Regions from separate parts of the Streptomyces sp. NPDC025833 genome, predicted to be linked through region 2. Evidence: predicted binding sites of a transcription regulator. Region 2 holds the regulator's gene; the other holds the start of a gene.

Region 1 (9,391 bases), on a different contig from region 2:
CTTGCGCAGCAGCCGCGCGACGGACCGCTCCAGGGTGCGCACGCCCGCCTCGCGGGTGTACTCGCCGGCGAGCCTGCGCAGCGCACCCTCCTCGATCATGACCTCGTCCTCGCCCAGCCCGGCCCGCTCGAGCTGGCGCGGCAGCAGGTGGTCGCGGGCGATGACGACCTTCTCGTCCTCGGTGTAGCCGTCCAGCCGGACGATCTCCATGCGGTCGGCGAGCGCCTCCGGGATGGCCTCCAGCACGTTGGCGGTGGCCAGGAAGACCACGTCCGACAGGTCGAGTTCGACCTCCAGGTAGTGGTCCCGGAAGGTGTGGTTCTGCGCCGGGTCCAGCACTTCGAGCAGGGCCGCGGCCGGGTCGCCGCGGAAGTCGGAGCCCACCTTGTCGATCTCGTCCAGCAGGACCACCGGGTTCATGGACCCGGCCTCCTTGATCGCGCGCACGATCCGCCCGGGCAGGGCGCCGACGTAGGTCCGGCGGTGGCCGCGGATCTCGGCCTCGTCGCGGACGCCGCCGAGGGCGACCCGGACGAACTCGCGGCCCATCGCGTGCGCCACCGACTGGCCGAGCGAGGTCTTGCCGACTCCCGGCGGCCCCACCAGCGCGAGGACGGCACCGCCGCGCCGGCCGCCGATGACGCCCAGGCCCCGGTCGGCACGCCGCTTGCGCACCGCCAGGTACTCGGTGATGCGCTCCTTCACGTCCTGCAGGCCCGCGTGCTCGGCGTCGAGCACCTCCTGCGCGCCCCGGATGTCGTAGGCGTCCTCGGTCCGCGCGTTCCACGGCATCTCCAGGACGGTGTCCAGCCAGGTGCGGATCCACGAGCCCTCGGGCGACTGGTCGGAGGAGCGCTCCAGCTTGTCGACCTCCTTCAGGGCGGCCTCGCGGACCTTCTCCGGGAGGTCGGCGGCCTCCACCCGGGCGCGGTAGTCGTCGGACTCCTCGCCCTCCTGCTCGCCGTTCAGCTCGCGCAGCTCCTTGCGGACGGCCTCCAGCTGCCGGCGCAGCAGGAACTCGCGCTGCTGCTTGTCGACGCCCTCCTGGACGTCCTTGGCGATGGTCTCGGCCACGTCCTGCTCGGCGAGGTGGTCGCGGAGCTGCTGGGCGGCGAGCCTCAGCCGGGCCACCGGGTCGGCGGTCTCCAGCAGTTCGACCTTCTGCTCGGTGGTCAGGAACGGCGAGTAGCCGGAGTTGTCGGCCAGCGCCGCGACGTCGTCGATGGCCTGGACGCGGTCCACGACCTGCCAGGCGCCGCGCTTCTTCAGCCAGCTGGTGGCGAGCGCCTTGTACTCCTTGACCAGCTCCGCGACCTGACCCGGCAGCGGTTCCGGCACGTCCTCCGCGACCCGGGTGCCCTCGACCCAGAGCGCTGCGCCCGGACCGGTGGTGCCGGCGCCGATGCGCACCCGGCCGCGGCCGCGGACCAGGGCGCCGGGGTCGCCGTCGGCCAGCCGGCCGACCTGTTCGACCGTGCCCAGGACGCCCGTCTTCGCGTACGTGCCGTCGACGCGCGGCACGAGCAGCACCTTGGGCTTCCCGGTCGTCGAACGGGCGGCGGCCTGTGCGGCCTCCACCGCGGCCCGTACCTCGGCGTCACTCAGGTCCAGCGGAACCACCATGCCGGGCAGGACGACCTCGTCGTCGAGCGGCAGCACGGGCAGAACGAGCGTGAACGCCGTGGACTCAGCAGCCATGATCTCCCCTTAGGCAGTCAACTTGAGCTATGCCGACTCAATGTTCTGCAGGCGAGGATTGTTCCCCCAGCCGTGTTCGCTCTCAGCGATCACCGATCCGGCGGCGGAACGGCGGCGGAACCCCGGCGTCATCGGCGCGGATTGACGAGGGGCCGCGCGGTCCGCGGTCGGCGCGCGGCCCGGTGGCTCGCGGCACGACGGGGACAACGCGCGGACGCGTGCGGAACTTCCGGGCGGCCGGTGTCCCGGCGCCGGTTCAGGGCGCGGCCGGCGGCGTCCCCGGCGCCGTCGGCCGCCGGCGCCGCAGCAGCGGCCAGCCGGCGACGCCCAGGGCGAACGCGATCAGGTGGCCCCAGTCGGTCAGCGGGTCCGTGGACGCGACGAGGCCGCTCAGCAGCGAGCCGCCCGTCAGGACCAGCAGGGGCCGGCGCAGCCAGGGGGTGAGCAGGCCGGCCAGGGCGCCGGTGCTGGCGGCGACACCGAAGCTGATGCCGTAGTCCAGGCGGTGCAGCGAGGACGCCGGCAGGTGGCCGAACAGGACCGCCACCCCCACGGTGCCCTCGGTGGCGAGGGTGGCCAGGACGTGCCCGGCCAGGAAGACACCGGCGGCCCGCACCCCGCCCGCGCGCCGCTCCAGCGCGGTGAGCACCAGCAGGAACGCGACGCTGTACGGCGAGAGGAGCCCGCCCGCGATCCACAGCGCGCTCGCCACCAGCACCGGCACCGGCGCGCCCGCCAGGTGGGCCACGTCCGTGCTGGAGCCCTGCTGGAGGGCGTGCACCAGGCCGGCGTCGGCCCGAGCCGCGAACAGGGAGGTGACGGCCAGGACGGCCGCGTAGCCGAAGGTGAACGGCGTGCCGGCCGGGGTGGGCAGCAGCCGCCGCCACCGGCGGAGCGCCCCCCGCGCCGGAGCGGGCACGCGGCGCGGGGCGCGGGCGGTGTCCGGGGCGGGCGCGAGGGCGGTGCCGCGCTGGCGGGGCATCCCTTCCAGCAGGCCGGACGGCACCGGGACGGCGGCCGTACCGCCGGGCGGGGGCGGGGACGGCACGGGCGGGGACGCGTCCGTGCCGGGGCCCGGCGTGCTCCGTTCCACCGTGGGGCGCTCCTTCCGTCGCGCCCCACCCTTCGCGTTCGGCGGGCCGCTGTCCATGACCGACGCCACGCGGGAGCGGATCGGCGGCACCCCCGCCCCCGTTCGCGGTCGCCGCCGGCGCGCACCACTCGTCCGTGGACGTCATGCGTAATTCCCGTGCCCGCCAGGCGGTGTTCGAGCAGGATGGGGGCATGACTGCCGTGTACGACACTCCCGTGGTCCTGGATCGGCGCGACGGCCCGTACGGCGAGGTGGTCCTGCGCAGGCACGGGCCGCTGCTGCAGATCATCGCCAACGGCTGCTTCCTGATGGACACCTCCGACGGCCGCTCGGAGCGGCTGCTGGTCGACGCCGCCCGGGACGCGCTGGACGGGCGCCCTGCGCCGGAGGTGCTGATCGGCGGGCTGGGCGTGGGGTTCTCGCTCGCACACGCCGCGGCCGACCCCCGGTGGGGGCGGATCACCGTGGTGGAGCGGGAACCGGCCGTCATCGACTGGCACCGGGCCGGACCGCTGGCCGAGGTGTCCGCGGCCGCGCTCGCGGACCCGCGTACCGTGCTCGTCGAATCGGATCTCGTCGCGTACGTCAATGAGACGTCGGACACGTTCGACGCGCTGTGCCTCGACATCGACAACGGCCCCGACTGGACGGTCACGGCCGGCAACGACGGCCTGTACTCCGCGGCCGGACTCGCGGCCTGCACAAGGGTGTTGAGACCCGGCGGGGTGCTCGCGGTGTGGTCGGCGCGACCCTCCGCGGATTTCGAAGGAACCTTGCGGAATGCCGGGTTCGGACAGGTGCGTACCGAAGAGGTGCCCGTTGCCCGGGGCGTTCCCGATGCCGTCCACCTCGCCGTCCGACCTGGATAGCGACAGCGCGGTGAGTCCCCGTAATGTGCTGCCCTGACGCCGATCTTTCGTGCGTCGGACGCAGACATGGGATCACCCCACGGATTCCGGAAAGCAACAACAGGGGCGGGCGATGGAGCAGACACACACCTCCCAGAGCGGCGCGACCAGCACCCAGGGCGCCCAGCGCCGGGTGCTGGTCGTCGAGGACGATCCCACGATCGTCGACGCCATCGCGGCCCGGCTCCGCGCGGAGGGATTCCTGGTGCAAACCGCGGCCGACGGTCCGGCCGCGGTCGACACGGCCGAGGCGTGGCAGCCCGACCTGCTGATCCTCGACATCATGCTGCCCGGCTTCGACGGGCTGGAGGTCTGCCGGCGCGTGCAGGCCCAGCGGCCGGTGCCGGTGCTGATGCTGACGGCGCGGGACGACGAGACGGACATGCTGGTCGGGCTCGGGGTCGGCGCGGACGACTACATGACCAAGCCGTTCTCGATGCGGGAGCTGGCGGCCCGCGTGCACGTGCTGCTGCGCCGGGTGGAGCGGGCGGCGATCGCCGCCTCCACGCCCCGCTCGGGCATCCTGCGGCTCGGCGAGCTGGAGATCGACCACGCGCAGCGCCGGGTGCGGGTGAAGGCCGAGGACGTCCACCTGACGCCCACCGAGTTCGACCTGCTGGTGTGCCTGGCGAACACCCCGCGCGCGGTGCTCTCCCGCGAGCAGCTCCTCGCCGAGGTGTGGGACTGGGCCGACGCCTCCGGCACCCGCACGGTGGACAGCCACATCAAGGCGCTGCGCCGGAAGATCGGCGCCGAGCGGATCCGCACCGTGCACGGTGTGGGTTACGCGCTGGAGACGCCGACACCGTGAGCGACGGCGGGCGCCACACCGCACGGAGGAGCCCCGGGACCCCGGGCGGGGACCCCTGGGGCGGCGTACGCCCGTTCTCGATCAAGACCAAGCTGGGCGCTCTGGTCGTCATCGCGGTGCTGATCACGACCGGACTGTCCATCGTCGCGGTGCACACCAAGACGGAACTGCGCTTCATCACGGTCTTCTCGATGATCGCCACGCTGCTGATCACCCAGTTCGTGGCCCACTCGCTCACCATGCCGCTGGACGAGATGAACACGGTGGCCCGCTCCATCGCCCAGGGCGACTACACGCGCCGGGTGCGGGAGAACCGCCGGGACGAGCTCGGCGACCTGGCCCAGACGATCAACGTCATGGCCGACGAGCTGGAGGCGCAGGACATCCAGCGCAAGGAGCTGGTGGCGAACGTCTCGCACGAGTTGCGCACCCCGATCGCGGGGCTGCGCGCGGTGCTGGAGAACATCGTCGACGGGGTCACCGAGGCCGACCCGGAGACCATGCGGACGGCCCTGAAGCAGACCGAGCGGCTCGGCCGCCTGGTGGAGACGCTGCTGGACCTGTCCCGGCTGGACAACGGCGTGGTCCCGCTGAAGATGCGGCGTTTCGAGGTGTGGCCGTACCTGTCGGGCGTGCTGAAGGAGGCGAACATGGTCGCCACCGCGCGCGCCGGCATCGCCTCCGGCTCCGGCAGCCACACGCGCGCGGACGTCCACCTGCACCTCGACGTCTCGCCGCCGGAGCTGACCGCGCACGCGGACCCCGAGCGGATCCACCAGGTCGTCGCCAACCTGATCGACAACGCGGTCAAGCACAGCCCGCCGCACGGCCGGGTCACGGTGAAGGCGCGGCGCGGGCCGCGGCCGGAGTCGCTGGCGCTGGAGGTCCTGGACGAGGGGCCCGGCATCCCCCGGTCGGAGTGGCACCGGGTGTTCGAGCGGTTCAACCGCGGTGCGGTGACCCGTCCGCACGGCCCGGGCAGCGACGGCGGCACGGGCCTCGGACTGGCCATCGCCCGGTGGGCGGTGGACCTCCACGGCGGCCGGATCGGTGTGGCCGAATCCGAGCGGGGCTGTCGGATCATCATCACTCTCCCGGGTCTGCCTTCCGGTTCAAGTTGACGTAAAGTTCCGAGCGGAAGCGCAAGATCCACGACGGCCGCCGCCCTTCGGCGCAGCTCGACACGTGTGATCAGGGCTGGCCCGCGCCACGCGTCGGACGAGGACGCGCCGGGTCGGCGCCGGTGCTTCCTTCCACGTGCGGAACCACGCTTGTTTCCCGCCATTTCAAGCCCTGAAACAAGATTTTTGATGTGACTTGCGCGACGTTGAACGGACCCGACCTGACCTTCCCGGCCCCGGAGGCGTAGCCTTTATTCCCGCTGTCCATCACCTTGTGAAGCGGAAGAGGGCGGTTGCCGCCGTGTCGCCACAGTCCCCCAGTAACTCACCGAGCATCTCCACCGACGACCAAGCCGGGAAGAACCCCGCGGCCGCGTTCGGTGCGAACGAGTGGCTCGTCGACGAGATCTATCAGCAGTACCTCCAGGACCCGAATTCGGTAGACCGTGCCTGGTGGGACTTCTTCGCCGATTACAAGCCGGGGGCTCCTGCCACCCCCGCTCCGGCGGGTACTGCGGCCGCGGGGGCCGCAGACACCACCACCGCGGCCCCGCAGGCGCAGCCCGCGGCCCCGGCCCCCCAGGCCGCCGCCCCGGCCCCCGCGGCCCCGAAGCCCGCCGCCGCTGCGGCCACCCCGGCCCCGGCTCCGGCCCCCGCGGCGAAGGCCGCCCCCGCACCCGCCACGGCCAAGCCGGCGCAACCCGCACAGGCGCCCGCTCGGCCCAAGGCGGCGGCGAAGGCCGCTCCCGCCACGGAGGCCCCCGAAGGCCCCGAGTACGTGACGCTGCGCGGTCCGTCCGCGGCCGTCGCGAAGAACATGAACGCCTCGCTGGAGCTGCCGACCGCCACCTCGGTCCGCGCGGTCCCGGTGAAGCTGCTGTTCGACAACCGCATCGTCATCAACAACCACCTCAAGCGCGCCCGGGGCGGGAAGATCTCCTTCACGCACCTGATCGGCTTCGCGATGGTGCAGGCCATCAAGGCCATGCCGGCGATGAATCACGCGTTCGGCGAGAAGGACGGCAAGCCGACCCTGGTCAAGCCGCCGCACGTCAACCTCGGCCTGGCCATCGACCTGGTCAAGCCCAACGGTGACCGCCAGCTCGTCGTGGCCGCCATCAAGAAGGCCGAGACGCTGAACTTCTTCGAGTTCTGGCAGGCCTACGAGGACATCGTCCGCCGCGCCCGCGACGGCAAGCTGACGATGGACGACTTCACCGGCGTCACGGTCTCCCTGACCAACCCCGGCGGCCTCGGCACCGTCCACTCCGTGCCGCGCCTGATGCCCGGACAGTCCGTGATCATGGGCGTCGGCGCCATGGACTACCCGGCGGAGTTCCAGGGCACCAGCCAGGACACCCTGAACAAGCTCGGCATCTCGAAGGTCATGACGCTCACGTCGACCTACGACCACCGGGTGATCCAGGGCGCCGCCTCCGGCGAGTTCCTGCGCCAGGTCGCGAACCTGCTGCTCGGCGAGAACGGCTTCTACGACGACATCTTCGAGGCCCTGCGCATCCCCTACGAGCCGGTCCGCTGGCTGCGGGACATCGACGCCTCGCACGACGACGACGTCACCAAGGCCGCCCGCGTCTTCGAGCTGATCCACTCCTACCGGGTCCGCGGCCACGTCATGGCCGACACCGACCCGCTGGAGTACCGCCAGCGCAAGCACCCCGACCTGGACATCATCGAGCACGGCCTCACCCTGTGGGACCTGGAGCGCGAGTTCGCCGTCGGCGGCTTCGCCGGCAAGTCGATGATGAAGCTGCGCGACATCCTCGGCGTGCTGCGCGACTCGTACTGCCGCACCACCGGCATCGAGTTCATGCACATCCAGGACCCCAAGCAGCGCAAGTGGATCCAGGACCGCGTGGAGCGCCCGCACTCCAAGCCGGAGCGCGAGGAGCAGCTGCGCATCCTGCGCCGGCTGAACGCGGCGGAGGCCTTCGAGACCTTCCTGCAGACGAAGTACGTCGGCCAGAAGCGGTTCTCGCTGGAGGGCGGCGAGTCCGTCATCCCGCTGCTCGACGCGGTGATCGACTCCGCCGCGGAGTCCCGCCTGGACGAGGTCGTCATCGGCATGGCCCACCGCGGCCGCCTGAACGTCCTCGCCAACATCGTCGGCAAGTCGTACGCGCAGATCTTCCGCGAGTTCGAGGGCAACCTCGACCCGAAGTCGATGCACGGCTCCGGCGACGTGAAGTACCACCTGGGCGCCGAGGGCACCTTCACCGGCCTGGACGGCGAGCAGATCAAGGTCTCGCTGGTCGCCAACCCCTCGCACCTGGAGGCGGTCGACCCGGTCCTGGAGGGCGTCGCCCGCGCCAAGCAGGACATCATCAACAAGGGCGGCACGGACTTCACGGTCCTGCCGGTGGCGATCCACGGCGACGCGGCCTTCGCGGGCCAGGGCGTGGTGGCCGAGACCCTGAACATGTCGCAGCTGCGCGGCTACCGCACCGGCGGCACGGTCCACATCGTCATCAACAACCAGGTCGGCTTCACCGCGGCCCCCGAGTCCTCGCGCTCCTCCATGTACGCGACGGACGTGGCCCGCATGATCGAGGCCCCGATCTTCCACGTGAACGGCGACGACCCGGAGGCCGTCGTGCGCGTGGCGCGGCTCGCCTTCGAGTTCCGCCAGGCGTTCAACAAGGACGTGGTGATCGACCTCATCTGCTACCGCCGCCGCGGTCACAACGAGTCGGACAACCCGGCCTTCACCCAGCCGCTGATGTACGACCTGATCGACAAGAAGCGCTCGGTGCGCAAGCTCTACACCGAGTCCCTGATCGGTCGCGGCGACATCACCCTGGAAGAGGCCGAGCAGGCGCTCCAGGACTACCAGGGCCAGCTCGAGAAGGTCTTCACCGAGGTCCGCGAGGCCACCTCGCAGCCGGCCTCCGGTGACGTCCAGGCCCCGCAGGACGGCTTCCCGGTCGCGGTCCCGACCGCGATCCCCGCCGAGGTCGTCAAGCGGATCGCCGAGTCCCAGGTCACCGTGCCCGAGCACATCACCGTCCACCCGCGCCTGCAGCCGCAGCTCCAGCGCCGCGCGGCGATGGTCGAGGACGGCACGATCGACTGGGGCATGGGCGAGACCCTCGCCGTCGGCTCCCTGCTGCTGGAGGGCACCCCGGTCCGCCTGGCGGGCCAGGACTCCCAGCGCGGCACCTTCGGCCAGCGCCACGCGGTGCTGATCGACCGGGAGACCGGCGAGGAGTACACCCCGCTCCAGTACCTCTCCGAGGACCAGGCGCGGCTGACCGTCTACAACTCCCTGCTCTCCGAGTACGCGGCGATGGGCTTCGAGTACGGCTACTCGCTGGCCCGCCCGGACGCGCTCGTGATGTGGGAGGCGCAGTTCGGCGACTTCGTCAACGGCGCCCAGACGGTCGTGGACGAGTTCATCTCCTCGGCCGAGCAGAAGTGGGGCCAGACCTCCGGCGTCACGCTGCTGCTGCCGCACGGCTACGAGGGCCAGGGCCCGGACCACTCCTCGGCCCGCCCGGAGCGGTTCCTCCAGCTCTGCGCGCAGAACAACATGACGGTCGCGATGCCGACCTCGCCGTCGAACTACTTCCACCTCCTGCGGTGGCAGGTGCACAACCCGCACCACAAGCCGCTGGTCGTCTTCACGCCGAAGTCGATGCTGCGCCTGAAGGCCGCGGCGTCGAAGGCGGAGGAGTTCACGAGCGGCGAGTTCCGCCCGGTCATCGGCGACGGCTCGGTCGACCCGGCCGCGGTCCGCAGGGTC
Region 2 (9,391 bases):
CGACGCAGGCGCCGCAGGTGGTGCAGGACCACAGGACGTCCGGGTCGATGACGCCGTTCTCCTCGGCGGTGCCGATCAGCGGGCGCTCGGCCTCGGCCAGCGCGGCCGCGGGCACGTCCTTGAGCTGCTCCTCGCTCGCCTTCTCCTCGCCCTCCATCGACTTGCCGCCGCCGGCCAGCAGGTAGGGCGCCTTGGCGTGCGCGTGGTCCCGCAGCGACATGATCAGCAGCTTGGGGGAGAGCGGCTTGCCGGTGTTCCAGGCGGGGCACTGCGACTGGCAGCGGCCGCACTCGGTGCAGGTGGAGAAGTCCAGCAGGCCCTTCCAGGAGAACTGCTCGACCTGGGAGACGCCGAAGACGTCGTCGTCGCCGGGGTCGGTGAAGTCGATCGGCTTGCCGCCGGACGTCATCGGCAGCAGGGCGCCCAGGGCGGTGCCGCCGCGGGCGTCGCGCTTGAACCAGATGTTCGGGAAGGCGAGGAAGCGGTGCCAGGCCACGCCCATGTCGGTCTTCAGGGCGACCGTGATCATCCAGATGAAGGAGGTCGCGATCTTCAGGCCGGCGAAGAGGTAGGTGAGGTTCTGCAGCGTGGAGGTGTCCATGCCGCGCAGCCAGGCGACGACCGGGTACGAGATGAAGAACGACGCCTCGTAGCCGTCGACGTGGTGCTGGGCGCCTTCGAGGGCGTGCAGCATGAAGATGCAGACGCCGACGATGAGGATGACGGCCTCGACGAAGTACGCCTGGCCGAAGTTGGAGCCGGCGAAGCGGGACTTGCGGCCCGGCTTGTTCGGCTTGCTGAGCTGGCGGATGACGATCAGCACGAGGATGCCGAGCGTCGTCATCGTGCCGAGGAACTCGACGAAGACGTTGTACGGTGCCCAGTCGCCGATGACCGGCAGGATCCAGTCCGCCTCGAAGAGCTGCCCGATGGCGTTGACGATCGTCAGCAGCAGGGAGAAGAAGCCCACCGCCACGAACCAGTGCGCCACGCCGACGACGCCCCAGCGGTTCATCCGGGTGTGGCCGAGGAACTCCCGGGCCACGGTGAGGGTGCGCTGCGCGGGATCGTCGGTCCGGGTGCCGGCCGGCACGGGCTGGCCCAGCCGGTGGAAGTTGTAGATCTGCAGGAGGGCGCGGCCGAACAGTGCCACGCCGACCACGATCAGGACCAGCGACACGATGATCGCGGCGAGTTGCATTGGGGCTCCTGAGGCGGCCTCGGTCTGAACACGAGCTGTCTTGAGCTGACGGACATTACTAAGCGGTAACTTATGCAGTCCGTCTGAGACTACCCCTATCTTCCTTCGGGATGCAGCAGGTCGCGGGGTGATATGGGTCGCCGCCGGACAACCAGATCGTGTTATTCATACCGATTCGCCCCATTCACGCCTACCTTGGAGGCGTGCTCTACGGGATCACCGCCGCCACCGCCGCCCTGCTCCTCGCCGCCGTGCTCGCGGCGGTGCTCCGGGTGCCCGCCCTCCGGGCGGGGGTCCTCGACCGGCGCCGGCAGCGGCCCCTGCCCCTCCTCGGCGGACTCGCCGTCGTGGTCGTCACCTGCCTGGTCGCCGGGGTGGGCCAGTGGAGCCGGGTGGCGCCGCTGGGGGACGGGGTCGGGCGGCTCCTCACGGTCGCCGCCGCGGTCGCCGGGCTGGGACTGGTGGCCGACGTGTGGCGGCTGCGCACGCGCGTGCTCGTCGCCGGGACGGTCGTGGCGGCGGCGTTCGTGGTGCCGTACGACGAGACGGGCGTGCCCGGCGGGCTGCTGGCCGTGGGCTGGATCGCTCTCGCCTCCCTCGCCTTCAAGGGGCTCGACCACGCCGACGGGCTGGCCGGGACGGTCGGGGTGGTCACCGCCTTCGGCGTGGGCGCCTGTGCCGCCGCCGAGGTGATGGACGGGCTGGCCGTGCTGCTCAGCGTGGTCGCCGCCGCCCTCACCGGGTTCCTGATGCACAACTGGCACCCCGCGCGCATCGGCCTGGGCGCGTGCGGCTCGCTGTTCACGGGGTTCCTGCTCTCCTCCGCCGTCGTCTTCACGCGCGCGGGGTACCCACTGGGGCCCAGCGCGGCGGTGGCCTTCTGCCTGGGCGCCGTGGCCGTCGCGGACACCCTGCTCGTGGTCGTCGCCCGGGGGGTGGCGAGGCGCCCGCTGCTCAGGCGGGGGCCGGACCACCTCGCGCACCGGCTGCGGCGGTTCGGGCCGACCCCGCCGGGGGCGGTGGTGCTGCTCGGGGCCGCGTCCTTTTCGTCGGTGCTCGTGGGGGTACTGGTGCACACGGGATGGACCGGGAGCGGGACCGCGTGGTGGGTGGCCGGTGGTGTGGCCCTCACCGTTCTGGTGCTCGTCCTCCTCCGGCACCCGGTCCAGCCGCCCCGGCCGACGGCATCCACGCAGGTCAGCGGCCACTTGCGCGTAAGGAGCGGATAAGACTTGAGCCGATCCGGCTCAGGTCTCTTGACCCCGGGAATCTCCTCAGGCACACTTGAGCCTGTTCCACTCAAGTCAGCTGGAGGAATCAACCATGGCACGTGCGGTCGGCATCGACCTGGGCACGACTAACTCCGTCGTCAGCGTTCTGGAGGGCGGCGAGCCCACCGTCATCACCAACGCCGAGGGCGCCAGGACCACGCCGTCCGTCGTCGCCTTCGCCAAGAACGGCGAGGTGCTCGTCGGCGAGGTGGCCAAGCGCCAGGCGGTCACGAACGTGGACCGGACCATCCGCTCGGTCAAGCGCCACATGGGCACCGACTGGAAGATCGAGCTGGACGGGAAGCCCTTCAACCCGCAGCAGATCTCCGCGTTCATCCTGCAGAAGCTGAAGCGGGACGCCGAGGCGTACCTGGGCGAGAAGGTGACCGACGCGGTCATCACCGTCCCGGCCTACTTCAACGACTCCGAGCGCCAGGCCACCAAGGAGGCCGGTGAGATCGCGGGTCTGAACGTCCTGCGCATCGTCAACGAGCCGACCGCCGCCGCGCTGGCGTACGGCCTCGACAAGGACGACCAGACGATCCTCGTCTTCGACCTCGGTGGCGGCACCTTCGACGTGTCCCTCCTGGAGATCGGCGACGGCGTCGTCGAGGTGAAGGCCACCAACGGCGACAACCACCTCGGCGGTGACGACTGGGACCAGCGCGTCGTCGACTACCTGGTCAAGCAGTTCCAGTCCGGTCACGGCGTGGACCTGTCCAAGGACAAGATGGCCCTGCAGCGGCTGCGCGAGGCCGCGGAGAAGGCGAAGATCGAGCTGTCCTCCTCCACGGAGACCTCGATCAACCTGCCTTACATCACCGCGTCCGCCGAGGGCCCGCTGCACCTGGACGAGAAGCTCACCCGCGCCCAGTTCCAGCAGCTCACCTCGGACCTGCTGGACCGCTGCAAGACGCCGTTCCACAACGTCATCAAGGACGCCGGCATCTCGATCAACGAGATCGACCACGTCGTCCTCGTCGGCGGCTCCACCCGCATGCCCGCCGTCGCCGAGCTCGTCAAGGAGCTGACCGGCGGCAAGGAGGCCAACAAGGGCGTGAACCCGGACGAGGTCGTCGCCATCGGCGCCTCGCTCCAGGCCGGTGTCCTCAAGGGTGAGGTCAAGGACGTCCTGCTGCTCGACGTCACCCCGCTGTCCCTCGGCATCGAGACCAAGGGCGGCATCATGACCAAGCTGATCGAGCGCAACACCACGATCCCGACCAAGCGCTCCGAGATCTTCACCACGGCCGAGGACAACCAGCCGTCCGTGCAGATCCAGGTCTACCAGGGCGAGCGCGAGATCGCGGCCTACAACAAGAAGCTCGGCATGTTCGAGCTGACCGGTCTGCCGCCGGCGCCGCGCGGCGTCCCGCAGATCGAGGTCTCCTTCGACATCGACGCCAACGGCATCATGCACGTGACCGCGAAGGACCTGGGCACGGGCAAGGAGCAGAAGATGACCGTCACCGGCGGCTCCTCGCTGCCGAAGGACGAGGTCGACCGCATGCGCGAGGAGGCCGAGCGCTACGCGGAGGAGGACCACAAGCGCCGCGAGGCCGCCGAGGTCCGCAACCAGGGCGAGCAGCTCGTCTACCAGACCGAGAAGTTCCTCAAGGACAACGAGGACAAGGTCCCCGGCGAGGTCAAGACCGAGGTCGAGAGCGCCGTCGGCGAGCTGAAGGAAGCCCTCAAGGGCGAGGACACCGCCGGCATCCGCACCGCCACCGAGAAGGTCGCGGCCGTCTCGCAGAAGCTGGGCCAGGCCATGTACGCCGACGCCCAGGGCGCGCAGGCCGCGGGCGGAGCCGGTGACGCCGGGGCCGGCCAGGCCAAGGCGGACGACGACGTCGTGGACGCCGAGATCGTGGACGACGAGCGCAAGGACGGTGCCGCGTGACGGAGGAGACCCCGGGCTTCGAGGAGAAGCCCGACGTCCCCTCCGGCGCCACCTCCGACGACGCCGAGCCGAAGGCCGCCTCCGAGGAGGAGGCGGCCCCGGCCGGGGACGCGAACGACAACGCCGGTCTGGTCGCGCAGTTGGACCAGGTGCGCACGGCGCTGGGTGAACGCACCGCGGACCTCCAGCGACTCCAGGCCGAGTACCAGAACTACCGCCGCCGCGTCGACCGCGACCGGGTCGCGGTCCGGGAGGTCGCCATCGCGAACCTCCTGACCGAGCTGCTGCCGGTGCTCGACGACATCGGCCGCGCACGGGAACACGGCGAACTGGTCGGCGGCTTCAAGTCGGTGGCCGAGTCGCTGGAGACCGTCGCGGCAAAGCTGGGCCTCCAGCAGTTCGGCAAGGAGGGCGAGCCCTTCGACCCGACCATCCACGAGGCCCTGATGCACAGCTACGCGCCGGACGTCACCGAGACGACCTGCGTGGCGATCCTGCAGCCCGGGTACCGCATCGGCGAGCGCATCATCCGCCCCGCGCGGGTGGCCGTCGCCGAACCGCAGCCCGGCGCGCAGACCGTCAAGGCCGAGGGTGCCGACGAGGACGACGCGGCCGACGACAAGGAGAACGGTGGCCCGGAGGAGGGCTGACGTCGACGACGGACGGAAGGAGGGACGTCGGGGATGAGCACCAAGGACTTCATCGAGAAGGACTACTACAAGGTCCTCGGCGTCCCCAAGGACGCCACCGAGGCCGAGATCAAGAAGGCGTACCGGAAGCTCGCCCGCGAGTTCCACCCGGACGCCAACAAGGGCAACGTCAAGGCCGAGGAGCGCTTCAAGGAGATCTCCGAGGCGAACGACATCCTCGGCGACCCCAAGAAGCGCAAGGAGTACGACGAGGCGCGCGCGCTGTTCGGCAACGGGGGCTTCCGCCCCGGGCCGGGCGCGGCCGGCGGCTCCTTCAACTTCGACCTGGGTGACCTCTTCGGGGGCAACGCCCAGGGCGGAGGCTTCGGCGGCGGCATCGGTGACGTCTTCGGGGGCCTGTTCAACCGCGGCGGCACCGCGGGCCCGCGTACCCAGCCCCGGCGGGGCCAGGACATCGAGTCCGAGGTCACGCTGAGCTTCACGGAGGCCATCGAGGGCGCCACGGTGCCCCTGCGGATGTCCTCCCAGGCGCCCTGCAAGGCGTGTTCGGGCACCGGCGACAAGAACGGCACGCCGCGGGTGTGCCCGACCTGCGTCGGCACCGGGCAGGTCGCGCGGGGCTCCGGGGGCGGTTTCTCGCTCACGGACCCCTGCCCCGACTGCAAGGGCCGGGGCCTGATCGCCGAGCACCCCTGCGCGGACTGCAAGGGCAGCGGGCGCGCCAAGTCGTCGCGGACCATGCAGGTCCGCATCCCCGCGGGGGTGACCGACGGCCAGCGCATCCGGCTGCGCGGCAAGGGCGCGCCCGGCGAGCGGGGCGGCCCGTCGGGCGACCTGTACGTGGTCGTGCACGTCGGGGAGCACCCGGTGTTCGGGCGCAAGGACGACAACCTCACCGTCACCGTGCCGGTGACGTTCGCCGAGGCGGCGCTCGGCGGCGAGGTGCGGGTGCCCACCCTCGGTGGCCCGGCCGTCACCTTGAAGCTGCCGCCCGGCACGCCGAACGGACGGACCATGCGGGCGCGCGGCAAGGGCGCGGTCCGCAAGGACGGCACCCGCGGCGATCTGCTGGTCACCGTGGAGGTGCGTGTGCCGACGGACCTGTCGGGGAAGGCTCGTGACGCGCTGGAGGCGTATCGCGAGGTGACCGCGGGCGAGGATCCGCGGGCGGAGCTGTTCGAGGCCGCGAAGGGAGCCTGAGAGAATGGACGGCCGTCGGCGTAATCCGTATGAACTGACCCAGGAGACCCCGGTCTACGTCATCTCGGTGGCGGCCCAGCTCTCCGGTCTGCACCCGCAGACGCTGCGCCAGTACGACCGCCTGGGCCTGGTCTCCCCGGACCGCACCGCGGGCCGGGGCCGCCGGTACTCGGCCCGTGACATCGAACTGCTCCGCCAGGTGCAGCAGTTGTCGCAGGACGAGGGCATCAACCTGGCCGGCATCAAGCGCATCATCGAGCTGGAGAACCAGGTCGTCGCGCTCCAGTCCCGCATCGCGGAGCTGGAGGCGGCCCTGGACGGCGCGGCGGCGGCCATGCAGCAGCGCGAGGCCGCCGTGCACGCCTCCTACCGGCGCGACCTGGTGCCGTACCAGGAGGTCCAGCAGACCAGCGCGCTGGTGGTGTGGCGGCCGAAGCGGCAGCAGCAGCACGACTGACGCGCGCGGACGCGCACGCGAGGAGGGGCCCGGATTCCGGGCCCCTCTCGTCATGTCCCGCCCGTCATGTCCCGGCGGCCCGGTTCCGCTGGTGCCGGCCGGCGCGGGCCGGGGACGAGGGCCCGTCCGGCTCCGGGGTGCCCGCCTCGGTGGCGACGACCACGTCGGCCTCGCCGGTCGTCCGGTAGCGGGAGTTGCCTCACGTGTCGTACGCGTCCACGAAGAAGCAGCGCTCCTCGCCGTTCGCGACGGTGTCGTAGCGGTGGGAGGTGGTGCCGGGCGGCAGCCAGGCGGCCTCGTACGCGGAGCAGACGCGGCGAGCGCGACGGCCGTGGCGGTCGCGCGTCTGGCTGGGATCATTCGCACCTCTGATCGAGTCGGAAGGGGGGCGCGGGAGCGCCTCCGTCCCCGACTCGTGGCGGAACATCCGGTTTATACGGATCTTTGCCGGCCCGTGAACTTCCTTTACGTGGACGGGTCGTAAAGAGTTGTTGCAGGTGGTTTCGCGCAACCTCCACATATGCCCCCCGGCGTGGCGTTGCGCACTCGTTAAGCGCTTCTCCTTGACGCCGAGTGCGGCCGCCGCGTTGTCTTTTCAGACACCTGGGCCGTACCGCAGCGCCCGGGTCCGCAACGCACCTGAAGTGAGCCCCCGAATGCGTCGTATCGCCCTGTCCGTGGCCGCCTCCACGATGACCCTCTCGCTCGCCGGCTGCGGCGCGCTGAACGCGACGGGGGACAGCGCGAGCGTGAGCCCGACCAAGGGCGACGACATCACGGTGGGCCTGCTGCTGCCGGAGAAGGCGAACTCCCGCTACGGCAAGTTCGACTTCCCCATCATCAAGAGCAAGGTCGCCGAACTCACCAGCAAGCGGGGCAAGGTCGAGTACGCCAACGCCGACGCGAGCGCCGCCCGGCAGGCCGAGCAGCTCCAGAACATGATCGACAGCAAGGTCGACGTCATCCTGCTCGACGCGGTGGACGCGCACGCCGTCGCCGACGGGGTGCGCAAGGCCAAGGACGCGGGCATCCCGGTCATCGCCTACGACCGCCTCGCCGAGGGCCCGATCGACGCCTACATCTCCTTCGACAACGAGCTGGTCGGCGAGGTGCAGGGCCGCTCCCTGCTGGAGGCGCTCGGGCCGGACGCCGGCAAGTCCGACAAGATCGTCATGATGAACGGCTCGCCCACCGACCCGAACTCCAGGCAGTTCAAGGAGGGCGCCCTCTCCCAGCTCAACGGCAAGGTGACGATCGCCGCGAGCTTCGACACCGCGGACTGGAAGCCGGAGAACGCCGAGGCCGACATGGCCAAGGCGATCCAGGAGATCGGCAAGGACGGCATCGCCGGTATCTACTCCGCCAACGACGGCATGGCCGGCGGCGTCATCAAGGCGCTGAAGGCGGCCGGCGTCGCCACGCTGCCCCCGATCACCGGCCAGGACGCGGAACTGGACGCGGTGCAGCGGATCGTGGCCGGCGAGCAGTACATGAGCGTCTACAAGTCCTACCCGGACGAGGCCGAGGCCGCCGCGCAGATCGCCCTCACCAAGGTCCAGGGCAAGGACATCCAGTTCGACGCCCTCACCCAGGACCGGGCCGACAGCCCCACCCTCAAGGACATCCCGTCCAGGCTGGTCCAGGTCCGCGCGCTGACCCGGCACAACGTCAAGGACACGGTCGTCGCCGACGGCATCTACTCGGTGGACGAGATCTGCACCGCCAGGTACAAGGACGCCTGCGCCGCGCTCGGCCTCGGGTAGCCCCCGCGGACACCGCCCGCCCGCCACCCCGTCCCGGCGCGGAGCGCGGGCCGGAGCCCCGGTGAACCGGGGCGCGGCGGCATCTCCCGGGCGCCCGCGGGGAAGGAGCCGTGTTGCGGACCCGGTCGGTGCCGCGCATAGTTGCGCTGCGGAAGTGGCGGCACACCGGGGGTGGAATGGGCGATGGCCGGGCGTGGGGCGGATGAGCATCCTCACGGCGCCGACCGGCTGTGCGGCGCCGGCGACCGGTTGTACACCCGTGCCGTGCGCGGGGGGCGGGTGTCGCGCACGGACGCCGAGCACGTCCCCTGCCTGCTGGAGCTGGCGTTGCTGCACCCCGACCCCGACGACATGGACTGGCTGGTGCCGACGTCCCCGCAGGAGGTCATGACCCGGCTGCTGCGCGGGGTCCACGACGAGGTCAGCGAGAGCCAGCGGCGGGTGGGCTCGGCGGTGGCCGCCTTCGAGCGGTACGCGGGCCTGGGCCGGCAGCTCAACGCGCCGGCGGCACCCGCCGAGGGCAGCTCGATCCGGGTCCTGGACGGGCTCTCCCGGATCCAGGCCGCGATGGACGAGGCGACCGAGGCGTGCACCACCGAGGTGCTCACCGTGCAGCCCGGCGGCATCCGGCGCGAGGCGGAACTCACCGAGGGACTGCACCGGGCGCTCGCCCTGCGCGGCCGGGGCGTGCGCATGCGCGACCTCTACACGCACGTGGCCCGGCACGGGCAGGGGCTGCTGAACTACCTCGAACTGATGGGGGACACGGTGGAGGCCCGCACCCTCGACGAGGTCATCGACCGGCTCATCCTCTTCGACCGCACGGTGGCCTTCGTCCCCGCCAACGCCGACCGCACGATGGCCCTGGAACTGCGCCACCCGGCCCTGGTCGGCTACCTGGTGACGGTCTTCGAGCGGCTGTGGCGGCTGGCGATCCCGCTCACCGCCG

The links. Region 2 encodes HspR, which represses chaperone genes until heat shock. Its sites were predicted from a motif close to TTGAGNNNNNNNNNCTCAA; they were not measured.
Region 1: lon (endopeptidase La) is a predicted target of HspR. The motif match lies at 1,721-1,739, and genes of this name have one in related genera.

Annotation. Positions count from the first base shown of each region.
Region 1 is NZ_JBVHNF010000009.1:32,170-41,560, forward strand. It holds gene lon (endopeptidase La) at 1-1,698, opposite strand, end outside; gene ACZ4K2_RS17190 (rhomboid-like protein) at 1,955-2,791, opposite strand; gene ACZ4K2_RS17195 (spermine/spermidine synthase domain-containing protein) at 2,983-3,660, shown strand; gene ACZ4K2_RS17200 (response regulator transcription factor) at 3,773-4,510, shown strand; gene ACZ4K2_RS17205 (HAMP domain-containing sensor histidine kinase) at 4,507-5,631, shown strand; gene ACZ4K2_RS17210 (multifunctional oxoglutarate decarboxylase/oxoglutarate dehydrogenase thiamine pyrophosphate-binding subunit/dihydrolipoyllysine-residue succinyltransferase subunit) at 5,933-9,391, shown strand, end outside.
Region 2 is NZ_JBVHNF010000008.1:375,419-384,809, forward strand. It holds gene ACZ4K2_RS16975 ((Fe-S)-binding protein) at 1-1,201, opposite strand, end outside; gene ACZ4K2_RS16980 (MraY family glycosyltransferase) at 1,405-2,430, shown strand; gene dnaK (molecular chaperone DnaK) at 2,525-4,372, shown strand; gene grpE (nucleotide exchange factor GrpE) at 4,369-5,022, shown strand; gene dnaJ (molecular chaperone DnaJ) at 5,056-6,222, shown strand; gene ACZ4K2_RS17000 (heat shock protein transcriptional repressor HspR) at 6,227-6,679, shown strand; gene ACZ4K2_RS17005 (hypothetical protein) at 6,879-7,106, opposite strand; gene ACZ4K2_RS17010 (sugar ABC transporter substrate-binding protein) at 7,336-8,442, shown strand; gene ACZ4K2_RS17015 (helix-turn-helix transcriptional regulator) at 8,626-9,391, shown strand, end outside.